2 regions of the Streptomyces sp. NPDC042346 genome follow, and region 1 is predicted to be linked to the other one. Evidence: riboswitches for the same ligand, from Rfam matches in the RefSeq annotation. Region 1 holds a riboswitch; the other holds the start of a gene.

Region 1 (7,669 bases):
GACGTCCTGCCCGACGTCGCCCCGCAGCTGCGGGCCCTGCGCCGCCGCCGGGGACTCACCCTGGAGGCCGCCGCCCAGCGGGCCGGCCTCTCGCCGGCCCACCTCTCCCGCCTGGAGACGGGGAACCGGCAGCCTTCGCTGCCGATGCTGCTCGCCCTCGCCCGTATCTACGGTACGACGGTCTCCGAGCTCCTCGGCGAGACCCCGCCCGAGCGCGATCCCGTCGTCCGGGCCGGCCGCTCCGAGCCCGTCGAGGCCGACGGCTGGATCTACCGCCAGGCCGGCGGCGCCGGGCGAGCGCTCCAGTGCCTGCGCGTCCACGTGCCGTACGCCACCCGGGGCGACATCGTGCGCGTCCACCCCGGCGAGGAGTGGATCCACGTCCTGGAGGGACGGGTGCGGCTCGCGCTCGGCGACGCCGTCCACGTCCTCGATCCGGGGGACGGCGCGCACTTCGACTCGCTCACCCCGCACCGCATCGGCGCCGCCACGTCCGGCGGGGCCGAGCTGCTCTTCGTCCACACCCTGATGCAGAGTCCCGTCGCCGAGCTGTGTCTCGGCGACGGAACCCCGCACCGACGCTGACCCCACGTGCCCCTTCGTCAGAAAAGGACCGAGATGTCCGAGAAGTCACGACCTGTCACCGGCGAGGAGCGCGGGGAAGGCAAGTTCCCCAAGGGGCTGGTCCTCCGTCTCTTCGCGTACCTGATCGCCGGACACCTCTTCGCCGGTTTCCTCTACCTGCTCTTCGCGATGGGCGCGAAGAGCTAGGAGCGGTCCGCGCCTACGCCTCGACGAGGAAGCGCTCCCGCAGCCGCTCACGGGTCTCCGGGGCCAGCTTGAGCCCCTCGGTCAGGTAGGTCTCCACCGAGCCCCAGGTCGCGTCGATCGTCTCGAACGCGGCCCGCAGGTACTCCACCCGCGCGTCGAAGAGCGGGCTCAGCAGCTCCATCACCTCGGGCGACATCGCGTCCGCGGCGGTGGAGCTGCGGCGCACCTTGTAGCGGCGGTGCGGGTCGTTCGACTTCACGTAGTCGGCCTCGATCGCCTCGCGCTCGACGTCGAGGGCGAGCAGTGTGATCGCGATGGAGAGGCCGGCGCGGTCCTTGCCCGCGGCGCAGTGCATCAGGGCCGGGACGCTCTCCTCCGCCATGGAGTGCAGGATCCGGCTGTGCTCCGAGGTCCGCTCGACGATCATCTTGCGGTACGAGTCGGACATCCGGGCGGCCGCCTTGCCGTCGCCCAGGATCTCCCGCAGCTGGGCGATGTCGCCGTCGCGCACCAGCTTCCAGAACTCCTTGCCGTCGGCCGGGTCGTTGAGCGGTATGTTCACGTTCCGCACGCCGGGGAGCTCGACGTCCGCGCCCTCGACCTTGCGGTCGGCCTCGTTGCGGAAGTCGAAGACGGTGTGCAGGCCGAGCGAGGCGAGGAAGGCGGCGTCCGCCTCGGTGGCGTGGGCGAGGTGGCCGCTGCGGAAGAGGCGCCCGGGTCGCACGGCGCGCCCGTCCGTCGTCGGCAGGCCGCCCACGTCCCGGAAGTTGCGGACCTCGGCCAGCTCGGGTTCGTTCGCTTCGGTGGGCGGGACCTGCGGCAGCTGCTGCGTCACGGATGCTCCTGGGGGTCGACGTTCGGGGGCCCGATGCGAGATCGGTGCCTAGGACAATCATCCAGGTGGGAGGGGGTCTGCGCACCCCCTCGGACGGGAATGGGCGATCTGTCCGAAATGAGGGGTAAGGGAGAACGCGCCCTGTTTGCAGGTGAGATGGGCCGAGCCGCGTGAGCAGGGTCATAGAAGTGACGGATCGTGGCCGAAGGCCCCCGGCAATTGCCGTACGGAAAAAGGAAATCGAAGGACCGTCATCGACGGAGGGTGACCGGAATTCCGCCCGGAATGCGGCCCGTGTAATGCCGGGGGAAATCTGCGGCTTGTTCGCTCCGACCCCGCTCGTCTAGCGTCACCGTCAATCCGGTCGGACCGCCGAATCCTGCCACCGTCCGGAATCCGCACTCATCCCATGCGTGGCAGGAGCGGGGGACCCAGGAAGTACGCCGGTCCCGCGACACAGGACGGCTCGGGGTGAAGCCGCGTGAGAACGCGGCCGGGCATCTCCAGTCCGAACCCGACAGCTCACCTCGTAGGCGCCGGAGAGGAATTCGCCATGCCCGCGAAGGGTAAGCACCGCCGTACCAGGACCAACCCGCTCACGCGTGGACTCGTCGCCGCCGGTACCGGAGGCGCCGTCGTCGCGCTTCCGCTCCTCGGCGCCACCGGGGCCCACGCCGCCGAGCAGGCCGCCCCGGCCGCCGTCCCCGCCCAGGCCGTCAGCGCCGCCGCCCAGGTGAAGGCGCCCGCCGCCCTCCAGGCCGCGCCGACCGCCGCCGCGAAGGCCGCGCCGAAGACGTACTCCGTCGTCAGCGGCGACTACCTGTCGAAGATCGCCGGCGAGCACCACCTCGCGGGCGGCTGGCAGAAGCTGTACCAGGACAACCGCCAGGTCGTCGGCGAGAACCCCTCGCTGATCCTGCCCGGCATGAAGCTCACCCTCGGCGCCAAGAACACCGCGCACGCCGCCCCCAAGCACGTCGCCCCGAAGAGCGCCGCGCCCAAGGCCGCCGCCGAGAGCACGCAGAGCTCCGAGAAGAACGGCGACACCTCGCGCGCCTCGCGCAGCAGCCAGCGCTCCGCCGCCCCGGCCGCCGCCTCCGCCGAGTCGCAGAGCTCGCAGTCCTCGCAGACGTCTCAGTCGTCTCAGTCGTCTCAGTCGGCGGGTGCCGATACCTCCGCGTCCGGCTGGGTCACGCCCGTCGCCGGCGGCGGCTTCTCCACCCCGTACCGCGCCTCCGGCTCCATGTGGTCCTCCGGCTACCACACCGGTGTCGACTTCATCGCCTCCTCCGGCACCACCGTCCGCGCCGTCGGCGCCGGCACGGTCGTCTCCGCCGGCTGGAGCGGCGCCTACGGCAACGAGGTCGTCATCCAGCACGCCGACGGCAACTACTCGCAGTACGCCCACCTCTCCTCCCTCTCCGTCTCGTCCGGCCAGACCGTCAGCGGCGGCCAGCAGATCGGCCTCTCCGGCTCGACCGGCAACTCCACCGGCCCGCACCTGCACTTCGAGATCCGTACCTCCCCGAACTACGGCTCCGACGTCGACCCGCTGGCCTACCTGCGCCAGCACGGCGTCTCCGTCTGACACGCACGCTCCCCGGCGGCCCGGCACACCTGTGCCGGGCCGCCGGCGTATTCCGGCTTGGGAGAATCTTTATCGGTGGCATATGTCACCCGACGTCAACCCTTCCTTACGGTCGCGTAGGTCACATCCGAAAGGGAAGGATGTGCTCCCGTGGCAGACGATTCGAGATCAAGAGACAAGAACGCATTCGGGTCGTACGCGGCGATCGGTGACAGCTTCACCGAGGGTGTCGGAGACCCCGGACCCGACGGGACGTACGTCGGCTGGGCGGACCGCTTCGCGGTCCTGCTCGCCGACGAGCTGCCGGAGCACGACGACTTCCGCTACGCCAACCTGGCCGTACGCGGGCGACTGCTCGACCAGATCGTGGCGGAACAGGTCCCCCGGGCGAAGGAACTCGCCCCCGACCTGGTGACCTTCTGTGCCGGCGGCAACGACATCATCCGGCCCGGCACGGACCCCGACGACGTGGCCGAGCGCTTCGAGCGCGCCGTCGCGGACCTGACCTCCGCCGTCGGCACGGTCATGGTGACCACCGGCTTCGACACCCGCGACATCCCCGTGCTCCGGCATCTGCGCGGGAAGATCGCCACGTACACCGCCCACGTCCGGTCCATCGCGGACCGCTACGACTGCCCGGTCCTCGACCTGTGGTCCCTCAAGTCCGTGCAGGACCGGCGGGCCTGGGACGACGACCGGCTGCACCTCTCGCCCGACGGCCACACCCGCGTCGCCCTGCGCGCCGCCCAGGTCCTCGGCCTGCCGGTGCCCGCCGACCCGGACCAGGCGTGGCCGCCGCGCCCCCCGCGCGGCACGCTGGAGGTGCGCCGCGACGACATCCACTGGGCCAAGGAGTACCTCGTGCCCTGGATCGGGCGCAGGCTGCGCGGCGAGAGCTCGGGCGACCACGTCGAGGCCAAGCGCCCCGACCTCATGCCTCTCTGAGCAGCGACGGGCCGCCGGCCGGGATCCGCTCCAGGACCCCGCCGGCGAACACGTCGTACAGCGGCAGCGTCTCCAGGTGGACGTAGCCGATGTGACAGTCGCAGACGCCGAGGGGGCAGGCCCGGGGACGCAGGGCGGCGCGGTACGAACCGTCGTACAGGTTGCCCAGCTCCGCCTTGACGAAGTGGCAGCGCCGTACCGTCCCCTCGCCGTCCACCGAGATCACCGACTCGCCCGTACGGCACGGCAGCCCCGCCGAGCGGTGCGGCCGTCTGCTGTAAGGGAAGAGCGGATCGATCCCCGTCCACTCCTCGGCCTCCGCGTCCGTGTACGTGTGCCCCTCGGCCGCGTTCACCCAGAGGTAGACGTGCGGCGGCAGGTCGGCGCGCAGCCGGCGGGCGTCGTCCCGGTGCTCGGGCAGGCCGACCACACCGACGCTGAACCGGATGCCCCCGTCCGTCAGCTCGCGGCACTTGCCGAGGAAACGCTCGTACGGCGTCTGGCCCGGGTGGTACGTGCACCACAGGGCGACGCTCGCCGGGTCCGCCTCCGCCAGCCAGTCCGTCCGGCAGCTCAGATTCGTCTGGATCGCCACCCGCTCGACGTGCGGCAGTCGCGACAGGTCGACGAGCGCCCGCCGGTACCAGGAGCGCACGAGACCCTCGCCCCACGGGGTGAAGAGGATCCGCAGCCGGTCGCCGGTCTGCCCGGCGGCCCACCCGGTGAACCGGTCGAGCGCGGCCCGGTCCGCGCGCAGCTGCTCGCGGCTGTCCCGGCGCTTGGCGAAGGGACAGTAGGGGCAGTCGAAGTCGCAGGAGGCGAGCGGGCCGCGGTAGAGCAGCGTCAGATCCATGCCCGCCCCTACTTCGGCTCGTACGCGGCCATGGCGGCCCGCACGTCGGGCGAGAACAGCTCCGGGCCGAGCCCGTCCGAGTACGCGAGCCCCTCAGGCGAGAGCCGGAGCAGCCCCGCGGGGGCGTCCGCGTCGAGCCAGCCGAGGGCCTCGAACCGGGCCAGCTCCACGGGGAAGTCCGTGAACGGCGAGGAGCCGAACCGCTCCTCGTAGCCGGTGACCGGCATGCCCTCCGCCTGGAGCAGCGACTGGAGCAGATGGCGGCGGCGGGCCTCCTCCGCGTCGACCCACCGGCCCACCTCGACGCGCGAGAAGTCCTCGGTCTCCGTGTAGGCGTCGATGATCGAGCGGATCTCGCGCATGTCGACGGCGTAGTCGAAGGAGTAGTGCAGCGCCGACGTGTACGAGCGGGCGCCGCAGCCCAGACCGATCATCCCGTCTGTCTGGCAGGCGTAGTCGTCCGGGCCGAGGGGAGCGGCGTCCGTCCGCCGGAACATCCGCATCGACACCTGCTCGTACCCCTGCGCGCGGAGGTGGTCCCGGCCGTACCGGTAGAGGCGCAGCCGCCGCTCGTCCCACTCGCGGTCGGCGTCGGGGGAGATCCGGCCGAGGCCGGTGAGCGGGCGCACGTACAGCGGGTAGAGGTACAGCTCCTCGGGCTGCCAGGCGAGCGCCGCGTCGAGCGAGGAGCGCCAGGACTGCTCGGTCTGTCCGTCGATCCCGTAGATGAGGTCGATGTTGAGGACGGGCACGCCGGTGTCCCGGATCCGGCCGAGGGCGGCCTCGACGTCCGCGCGCCGCTGCGGCCGGACCGCCGCCCGGGCCTCCGCCTCCACGAAGCTCTGCACCCCGATGCTGAGACGGGTCGCGCCCCGCTCGGCGAGAACCGCGAGCCGGTCGGCGGTCGCGGTCGCGGGGGAGGTCTCGACGGAGAGCGGCACCGCCCGCAGGTCGACCCCCATCCGCTTCTCGGCGATGTCGCACAGCCGCTCCAGCTCGCCGGCGGTGAGGAAGGTGGGCGTGCCACCGCCGAACGCGGCCGTCGCGAACCGCACCGGAGCGCCGTCCCCCCGGGGGTCGCCGAGCGCCTCGCGGACCGCCGTGGCCTGGCGGTCGAGGGCGTCGAGATAGCGGGTGGTCAGCTCGTCGGGCGCGCCGATGCGGGTGAAGAGGTTGCAGAAACCGCAGCGGACCTCGCAGAACGGTATGTGCGCGTAGAGGGAGAGCGCGTCCTTCGGCTCCGCCTCCCAGAGGGCGCCGAGGGAGGGCCGGTCGGGGAGCGCGCGGTACGCCGTCTTGTGCGGATACGCGTAGACGTAGCTGCGGTACGGGCGGGGGATGGTGGTCTCGCTCATGCCGTCGCCTCCAGCGCGGGGCCGTCCAGGACGAACTGCGCGTACGGCACGGTCCACACGACCTCGTGGCCGAGCCGGTGGCCGGTGTGGCCGTCCTCCCCGTACGCGGTGCCGTGGTCCGAGCAGACGATCGCGAAGCAGGGGCGCCGGCTGCTCATCGCGGCGAACAGCCGTCCGATGTGCCGGTCGACGTATTCGAGGGCCGCCGCGTGGGTGGCCCGGGAGTCCCCGGCCTCGCGGGTCGCCCCCGGCAGATGGAACCAGTTGGGCTGGTGCAGCGCGGACACGTTGACGAAGAGGAAGAGCCGCCGTTCGCGGGGGAGCGCGGCGACGACCTCCTCGGCGCGGTCCACCTGGGACGCGAAGGACGTCGGGGACGCGACGCCGAAGGACGGCTCCCAGTGACTCTCCTGGAACAGGCCGGGGAGGACGGAACCGAGCGGCGGCTGCTTGTTGAAGAAGCCCACCCCCCCGACGCAGACCGTCCGGTAGCCCTCGCCCGCGAGCCCCGAGACGAGGTCCGGGGTGTCGTGGACGTACGTGCCGTCGGCGGTCGACTCGCTGCCCGCGAACCGGGCCGCGAAGAGGCGGGGATGCGGCCCGGGAGCGGCCGGGGTCGGCAGGAAGCCCGCGAAGATCGCCTGGTGGGAGGCGTACGTGAAGCTGCCGGGCGCGTGCCGCCGCTCCCAGACCCCGCCCGGCAGGTGCCGGGCCAGGTGCGGGATGCGACCCTCGGCCGCCAGCTCGGCCGCCACGTCGTACCGCAGCGTGTCGAGGGTGACCAGGAGCAGGTCGTGGCTGCCGACGATCGCGTTCATGTCGGGCTGATTCACGTGGTGCTCGTTCCTGTGGTGCGGGGGGTCGCGTGGGTGAGGCGGGGGTCGGCGTGGGTGTGGCGGGCGTCGGTGGTGTGGGGGAACTGAGCGGCGACCTGCGCCGCGTACGTGTCGAGGCCCTCGGCGCCGCTGCCCGGCAGTCCCGTGAGCCTCGGCAGCAGATCGCCGAAGGCGTTGACCTCGCCCACCGCGAAGCGGCGCCAGCCGGTGGTGGGCAGCAGGTCGACGCCCACGCACCGGGTGCCGGGGAAGGCGGCGGCGGCCCGCTCGCACACGCCCAGCGCGTCCTCCCACCGCCCGCCTGCCGCGGCGATCGCGGCCCGGGCCGCGGCCAGGTCGCCCCGGGCGCCGCCCAGATGCAGATTGGTCATGGGGGAGCGGCTGGTGCGGACGACGGCATGGGTGGCCCGGCCGTCGATCACCACCACTCGCAGGTCGGCGGCCCGCCCGTCCTGCGTGGCCTTCGGCAGCCAGCGCTCGACGTGC
Region 2 (7,669 bases), on a different contig from region 1:
GCACAGGTCCACGTCGCCGCCGAGCCCAGCCCGCTGGGCGGCTGGCAGCAGGCCCGGATGGACCTGGTCGCCGAGCTGCTCGTGCGCCTCGACGGGGCCTGGTGGCCCAACCAGTACGGGAACCCCGACAACTGCGACGCCTACACCGGGCTCGCCGCCGAGCTGTCCGAGCAGCTCGACCGGATCGACGTCCTCGTCTGCGCGGTCGGCACCGGCGGGCACTCGGCCGGGATCGCCCGCGCGCTGCGCGCCACCGGCAGCCCCGCGCTCGAACTGGTCGGCGTGGACTCGGTCGGCTCCACCGTCTTCGGCCTGCCTGCCGGGGAGCGGCTGATGCGCGGCCTCGGCTCCTCCATCCACCCGGCCAACGTGGACCACGGGGCGTTCGACGAGGTCCACTGGGTGGCGCCCGCCGAGGCGGTACGGGCGGCCCGCCGCCTGGCCTCCCGTCAGTTCGCCACCGGCGGCTGGAGCGTGGGCGCGGTCGCGCTCGTCGCCGGATGGCTGGCCCGCACCCGGCCGCGCGGGACCCGGATCGCGGCCGTCTTCCCCGACGGGCCGCAGCGGTACTTCGACACCGTCTTCAACGACGAGTTCTGCGCGGCGCACGGGCTCCTCGACGGGCCGGTGCGGGAGGACCCGGTCGCGTACGCGGCGGACACGCCCGTCGACGGCTGGACCCGCAAGGTCCTGGACCGCGAGGCCACGGGCCGTACGGCCACGGGCCGTGACGTCATGGGCCCCGAGGCCGCGCACCGGGCGGGGCTGGGCCGGTGAGCATCGCGACCGCGCCTCCGCAGGGAGGCCTCTGGAAGCAGAGCCGTACCTTCGATCCGGCCGTACGGCTGCTCTTCCTCAACCAGCTCACCATCAACCTCGGCTTCTACATGCTCATGCCGTTCCTGGCCGCGCACCTCGCGGACGGGCTCGGCATGGCGGCCTGGGCGGTCGGGCTCGTCCTCGGCGCCCGGAACCTCTCCCAGCAGGGCATGTTCCTGGTCGGCGGGGCGCTCGCCGACCGGCTCGGCTTCAAACCGCTGATCGTGGCCGGCTGCGCGCTGCGGACCGTCGGCTTCGGGGCGCTCGCCTTCGCGCAGTCGCTGCCGATGCTGATCGCCGCCTCGCTCGCGACCGGGCTCGCGGGGGCGCTGTTCAACCCGGCGGTCCGGGCCTGCCTCGCGGCCGAGGCCGGGGAGGAGCGGCGCGTACAGGCCTTCGCGCTGTTCAACGCGTACTACCAGGCGGGCATCCTGCTCGGGCCGCTCGTCGGGGTGGCGCTCACCGGGGTGTCGTTCCGGCTGACGTGCACGGTGGCGGCGGTCCTGTTCGCCGGCCTGACCCTCGTGCAGCTCCGGCATCTGCCCGTACGGGGCGTGTCCGGGGGCCGGGGGGAGCGGGGGCAGTTCCGTACGGTCCTCTCCCACCGGACCTTCTGGCTCTTCTCGCTCGCCATGACCGGCTCGTACGTGCTGTCCTTCCAGGTCTATCTGGCGCTGCCGCTCGCGGCGGAGGGCACGGGGCTCACGACGGCGCTGTTCGTCGTGTCGGCGCTGGTCGCGCTCGCAGGGCAGCTGCGGATCACGGCCTGGTGCCGGCGCCGCCTCGACCGCGAGCGGTGTCTGGTCCTCGGGCTCGCGCTGATGGGCGGGGCCTTCCTGGTCCCGGTGGCCCTGGGCCGGGGCGTGGCCGGGCTGCTGCTGTGCGCGGCGGTCCTGGCCGTGGCGAACGCCGTGCTCTACCCGTACGAGATGGACACCGTCGTCGCCCTCTCCCGGGGGCGCTGGGTGGCCACCCACTACGGGCTCTACAACACGGTCTGCGGGATCGGGATCACCCTCGGGAACCTGGGCACGGGCGCGCTGCTCGACGTCACCGGCTGGTCGGCGGTGCCGTGGCTGACGCTGTGCGCGGTGGGCCTGGTGTGCGCGGCGGCGGTCGCCCTCCTCGCCCGCGGCGGCCGCCTCGCGGCGCCCCCGGACACCCCCTAGGGGGTGTCCGGGGGCGTACGCCAGTCGGCCCCGTGGAGGTCGCCGCCGGGTGCGGCGGCGGCCACCCTGGGAGGGCGCGGTACGGATCACCGTGGCCGGTACGGACCGGGCAGGAGAGCACAGGTGGGGCACCCCCTAGGAGCAGCGGGTCGCGGGCGGCGGGGCGGCGAGGGCCGCGGCCCGTACGGCGGGGCCCGGCGCTTCCTCCGCGCGCTGCCCCCGCTGATCATCGTGGGCGGTGTCGTCTTCGACGTGCTGACGCCGCCCGCGTACACCGCCGCGCCGCTCTTCTCCGCCGCCCCGCTGATCGCCGCGCCGTTCTTCTCGATGCTCACGACCCTGCTCACCGGGCTCGCCGCCGTCCTCGCCTCCGTCGGGCTCCACCTCTACAACGACACCGCGGCGGGCATCCCGGCCCTCACCGAGGCCCTCACCGTCGTCACCGTCTCCGCGCTCGCGCTCCTCATCAACCGGGTCGTGCGGCGCAGCGGCGAACGGCTGGCCTCCGCGCGGGTCATCGCGGAGACCGCGCAGAAGGCGGTGCTGCCGACGCCCGCCGAGCGGATCGACGGGCTGCAGTGCGCGGCCCGTTACGAGGCGGCGCAGGCCGACGCGTTCATCGGCGGCGACCTGTTCGCCGTGCAGGAGACCCCGCACGGGGTGCGGCTCGTCGTCGGGGACGTCCGGGGCAAGGGGATGGACGCGGTCGAGGCCGTCGCCGTGGTGATCGGGGCGTTCCGGGAGGCGGCCGAGCAGGAGCGGAGCCTGGAGGGGGTGGCGCAGCGGCTGGAGCGGGCGCTGACCCGGGAGGGGACCCGCAGGGACGGGCTCGACGCCTTCGAGGGGTTCACGACGGCCGTCCTGGCGGAGATCCCGCGCGTCCGCGAGGGCGGCGCCGGGACCGTACGGGTCGTCAACCGGGGCCATCCGCCACCGCTGTTGCTGTACGTGGACGGCAGCCTGGACGTGCTGGATCCGGCGGAGCCGGCGCTGCCGCTCGGCATGGGCGAGCTGGCGGCGTGGCCGGACCGGGCCGAGGAGCGGCCGTACCCGCCCGGCGCGACGCTGCTGTTCTACACGGACGGCCTCTCGGAGGCGCGGAACACGGCGGGCGTCTTCTACGACCCGGCGTCCCGCCTCGCCGGGCGCATCTTCCCGGGGCCCGAGGAGCTGCTCGACGCGCTCGTGGACGACGTACGGCTCCACACGGGCGGCGCGTCGACGGACGACATGGCGCTGCTCGCGCTGAGCCGGCCGGCGGCGGGGCAGCAGGAGAGGCGCAGGACGATGCCGGTGGTGCCGCCGGTGCCGCCGGACCGGACCGGTCACCAGGCGTAGTCGAGGAGTGTCACTCCGATAACAATTGACATAACGTCAGATCGTGGGGGTTTGGCGGCGCCTTTCTGAAGGGGGGTCAACTCGGGCGATTCCCGACCAATTCAATGAATGATCACCGGGAACAGCTTGGAATCGGACCCCCCTGTCTATTAACGTTCGATAACGCAGCGCGGTCGTCACAACCGTCGCAAGAGACGGCACCGTGCGCACGCGCCGAATCCTGAAAAGGAACCGGGGAACCACTACTTGGGGTGAATCGGGCCCTTCGCACCCGTGCGACCGTGCCCGTAGGAGACCTTCCTGCTCCGAACCCGTCAGCTAACCCGGTAGGCGAGAAGGAAGGAAAGGAGCGCGCCTCCGTGGCGTCCAACACTCCCGCACCCGAAGCCCCCTTCGATGCCTTCGGTGGTGGTGCGGGTCCTGCCGCTCCGGACACCGAGTGGAATCCCACCGAGGGCTCCCTCCGCGCCGAGAGCCGCTCCGGCGGCCGGCACCGGGTCGTCAAGCAGCGCTCCAACTTCGCCCGCTCCTCCACCGTCCTCGGCGTCGGCGTCATCGCGGCCGTCGGCGCGGGCGGCCTCGCCACCGCGCAGGAGAAGCCGCCGGTCGCGATATCGCTCCCCGACCTCCCGGACCTCGCCGACCTGAACCTCCCGGCCGCCGAGGACCTCCCCGGCGTCGGCGAGCTGTTCGCCGACGACGCCGACGAGCAGATCCGCGACACCATCGAGGCGACCGGCGGGAACGCGCACCCGCTCACCGCCGCCACGTACGTCACCCCGGCAGCCGACACGACGGCCGGGACCGGGACGACCGCCCGGACCGCCCAGGCCACGTACACCCCGCAGGCAGGGACGGCCACGGCCGCCGATGTCGCCGACGCCGGCGAGGTCCTCCGCGCCCGCATCCTCCAGCAGGCCGAGCAGCAGCAGGCCTCCGCCGACGCCGCCGAGAAGGCCGCAGCGGAGAAGGCGGCGGCCGAGAAGGCGGCGGCCGAGGCCGCGGCCAAGGCCGAAGCGGCGGAGAAGGCGGCCGCCGAGGCGAAGGCCAAGGCCGAAGCGGAGGCCAAGGCGAAGGCGGAGGCGGAAGCCAAGGCGGAGGCCGAGCGGAAGGCCGCGGCCGCCGAGGCCGAGCGCCTCGCCCAGCTCGCCGCCAGCTACTCGATGCCCCTCTCCTCGTACTCCCTCAGCGCCACCTACATGCAGTCCGGCTCGATGTGGTCCTCCGGCTACCACACCGGTCTCGACTTCGCCGCCCCCACGGGCACCCCGCTGAAGGCCGTCCACAGCGGCACCGTCAAGTCGGCGGGCTGGTCCGGCTCCTACGGCTACCGCGTCGTCCTGGAGATGGAGGACGGCACCGAGATCTGGTACGCCCACCTCTCCTCCATGACGGTCGCCGCGGGCCAGACCGTGACCACCGGCGAGACGATCGGCCGCGTCGGCGCCACCGGCAACGTCACCGGCGCCCACCTCCACATGGAGGTCCACACCTCGGGCGGCGACGGCATCGACCCGGCGGCCTGGCTCCGCTCCAAGGGCCTGCCGGTCTGAGGCCCTGAAGGCCTCGGGACGTCCCAAGCGGAATACGCCCGGTGGCGCGGAGGGTTGATCACCCCATGACTTCTCTCCGCACGCTGGGCTCTTCCGACCTGCACGTCTTCCCGCTCGCCCTGGGCGGCAACGTCTTCGGCTGGACCGCCGACGAGGCACAGTCCTTCGCCGTCCTCGACGCCTACGCCGCCGCCGGCGGAAACTTCGTCGACTCCGCGGACGTCTACTCCGCCTGGGCCGAGGGCAACGAAGGCGGCGAGTCCGAGACCGTCATCGGCCGCTGGCTCGCCTCCCGCGGCAACCGCGACGACATCGTCGTCGCCACCAAGGTCGGCGCCCACCCCCACTTCAAGGGGCTCTCCGCCACCACCATCAAGGCGGGCGCCGAGGAGTCGCTGCGCCGCCTCGGCACCGACCACATCGACCTGTACTACACGCACTTCGACGACGAGACCGTCCCCGTCGAGGAGATCGTCACCGCCCTCGACCAGCTCGTGAAGGACGGCAAGGTGCGCGCCGTCGCCGCCTCCAACATCTCCCCGGAGCGGCTGCGCGCCTCCCTCGACTTCGCGGAGGCCGAGGGCCTCGCCCGGTACGTCGCGCTCCAGCCGCACTACAACCTGGTCTCGCGCGACACCTACGAGGGCCCGCTCCTGGAGACCGTCGAGAGCGCCGGAATCGCCGCCGTCCCGTACTACGGTCTCGCCGCCGGCTTCCTCACGGGCAAGTACCGCCCCGGCGCCGAAGTCGACAGCGTCCGCGCCTCCGGGGCCGGCGGCCACCTGGACACCGAGCGGGGCCGGGCCGTGCTCTCCGCGCTCGACGCGGTCGCCGAGGCGCACGAGGCCGAGCTCGCCACCGTCGCCCTCGCCTGGCTCGCCTCCCGGCCGACCGTCGCCGCGCCGATCGCCTCCGCCCGTACGGTCGAGCAGCTCCCGGCCCTCGTCGCGTCCGCGGACCTCACCCTGACGGAGGCCGACCTGGCGCTCCTCACGGAGGCCTCGGCCACCGCCTAGCTTCGGTACGGGTTGTAGCCGCCGTAGTCCAGGTACTGCGGCGGCGCCCACACCCGGCCCGTCGCCCGCGCCGCGTACGTGAGCGCGGGGGAGGCGACCGCCCGGCGCTGCCAGAGGTGGTGCAGGAGCTCCTCCTCCCGGGCCGGGAAGTCGGGCCCGGCCGTACCGCGCCGGGCCCGGTCCCGGAGGAACGCGAGGGTCGTCGCGAAGGACTCGTACTCGCCGACGGCCTGCGCCGCCGGAGGACCGTACGTCCGGGCGGCGAAGGCGCGGGCCAGCTGGCGGGCGCGCATCGAGGAGAGCGCGAGCGGCTCGGCGGGGGAGAGCCAGCCGGCCGCCGCGTACGCCGGGAGCTCCCCGGATATCGTGCGCAGCTCGCGCTGCCGGCTCCACACCGCGAGCCAGGTCAGCAGACCGAAGGCGGGGACCATGAAGCCGCCGTACACGGCGTAGAAGGCCAGGGGGCCGCCGAAGGTGGCGGCGCCGTTCCAGGCGGCGTGCATGCCCATCGCGAGGAGCAGTCCGACGATCGGCAGCAGCACCCGCCGGAGCCGCTTCCCGCGCGGCGCGAGCGCGGCGAAGCCGAAGCCGATGCCGGTGAGCACGGTGAAGAGCGGATGCGCGAACGGCGACATCACGACCCGGACGAAGAACGTTCCGGCGGTCACCATCCCGATGCCGGTGGAGCCGACCTGCTGGTCCTCCCCGAAGGCGTTGCCGAGGTAGAGGATGTTCTCGGTGAAGGCGAAGCCGGTCGCCGTGAAACCGGCGACGACGACCCCGTCGACGAGCCCGCCGAAGTGCCGTCGGCGGAAGAGGAAGAGCAGCAGGATCGCGGCGGCCTTCGCGCTCTCCTCCACGACCGGCGCGATCACCGTGGCGCCGAGGGTGTCCGCCGAGTCCGGGTCGGCGGTGGCCGTCGCGATCCAGCGGACCGCGAAGGAGTTCGCCAGGATCGCGACGAGCGCGGCGGCGAAGGCGCCCCACGCGAAGGCGAAGAGCAGGTTCTTCCAGGGGCCAGGCTCGACCCGGTCGAGCCAGCGGAACGCGGCCATGAGCAGCGGTACGGGAAGCACCGCGAGGCCCAGGCCGACGAGGAAGCCCTGGGTGCCGGTCTGCTCGCGGACCAGCGCCAGGATGACCAGGGCGCAGAGCGCGAGCAGGGTGATCACGGCGACGGCCCGGACCAGCCGGCTGCGCCAGAAGGCGCGGCGCGGCCGGTAGCGCCACTGGGACCGGTCGGCGGCGACAGGGAAGGCCGGCTCTTCGGTGTCCCGGTGCGGGACGGGGGCGAGGACGGGGTTCGACACGTCAGCGACCCTAACGACCCGCACCGACACCGGGCGAAGGAGTAACGAACTCCCTGTCACTTCCTCCGGGTCACTTCCTCCGGAAAAGAAGGTCGTGCACGACGTGCCCCTTGTCCAGACCCTGACCCTCGAAGCGGGTGACGGGCCGGAAGTCCGGGCGGGGAGCGAAGCCGCCGTCCTCGCGGGTGTTCTCGAAGTCCGGATGCGCGGAGAGGACCTCCAGCATCTGCTCGGCGTACGACTCCCAGTCGGTGGCGCAGTGCAGGACGCCGCCGGGCTTGAGCCGGGTCGCGAGCAGGCTGAGGAACTCGGGCTGGATGAGCCGCCGCTTGTGGTGGCGGGCCTTGGGCCAGGGGTCGGGGAAGTAGACCCGGCAGCCGTCGAGGGAGTCGGTGACGAGCATCTCGCGGAGCAGGATGATCGCGTCGCCGTTGGCGACCCGGACGTTGGTCAGGCCGTTCCGG

Evidence for each region. Region 1 has a riboswitch for cyclic di-AMP ahead of ACZ6K0_RS39840 (M23 family metallopeptidase). Riboswitches for the same ligand answer to the same signal wherever they lie in the genome.
Region 2: it holds a riboswitch for cyclic di-AMP, as region 1 does, so the genes downstream of both, ACZ6K0_RS21635 (M23 family metallopeptidase) here and ACZ6K0_RS39840 (M23 family metallopeptidase) in region 1, are expected to answer to the same signal.

What each region holds. Positions count from the first base shown of each region.
Region 1 is NZ_JBVJEH010000014.1:247,634-255,302, reverse strand. It holds gene ACZ6K0_RS39855 (helix-turn-helix domain-containing protein) at 1-585, shown strand, start outside; gene ACZ6K0_RS39850 (DUF6126 family protein) at 619-771, shown strand; gene ACZ6K0_RS39845 (tyrosine-protein phosphatase) at 785-1,606, opposite strand; cyclic di-AMP (ydaO/yuaA leader) riboswitch at 1,994-2,155, shown strand; gene ACZ6K0_RS39840 (M23 family metallopeptidase) at 2,160-3,194, shown strand; gene ACZ6K0_RS39835 (SGNH/GDSL hydrolase family protein) at 3,345-4,139, shown strand; gene ACZ6K0_RS39830 (STM4011 family radical SAM protein) at 4,126-4,992, opposite strand; gene ACZ6K0_RS39825 (STM4012 family radical SAM protein) at 5,001-6,347, opposite strand; gene ACZ6K0_RS39820 (STM4013/SEN3800 family hydrolase) at 6,344-7,165, opposite strand; gene ACZ6K0_RS39815 (STM4014 family protein) at 7,177-7,669, opposite strand, start outside.
Region 2 is NZ_JBVJEH010000004.1:776,662-784,330, forward strand. It holds gene ACZ6K0_RS21620 (PLP-dependent cysteine synthase family protein) at 1-777, shown strand, start outside; gene ACZ6K0_RS21625 (MFS transporter) at 774-1,988, shown strand; gene ACZ6K0_RS21630 (PP2C family protein-serine/threonine phosphatase) at 2,112-3,326, shown strand; cyclic di-AMP (ydaO/yuaA leader) riboswitch at 3,528-3,674, shown strand; gene ACZ6K0_RS21635 (M23 family metallopeptidase) at 3,686-4,879, shown strand; gene ACZ6K0_RS21640 (aldo/keto reductase) at 4,945-5,895, shown strand; gene ACZ6K0_RS21645 (PrsW family intramembrane metalloprotease) at 5,892-7,205, opposite strand; gene trmB (tRNA (guanosine(46)-N7)-methyltransferase TrmB) at 7,276-7,669, opposite strand, start outside.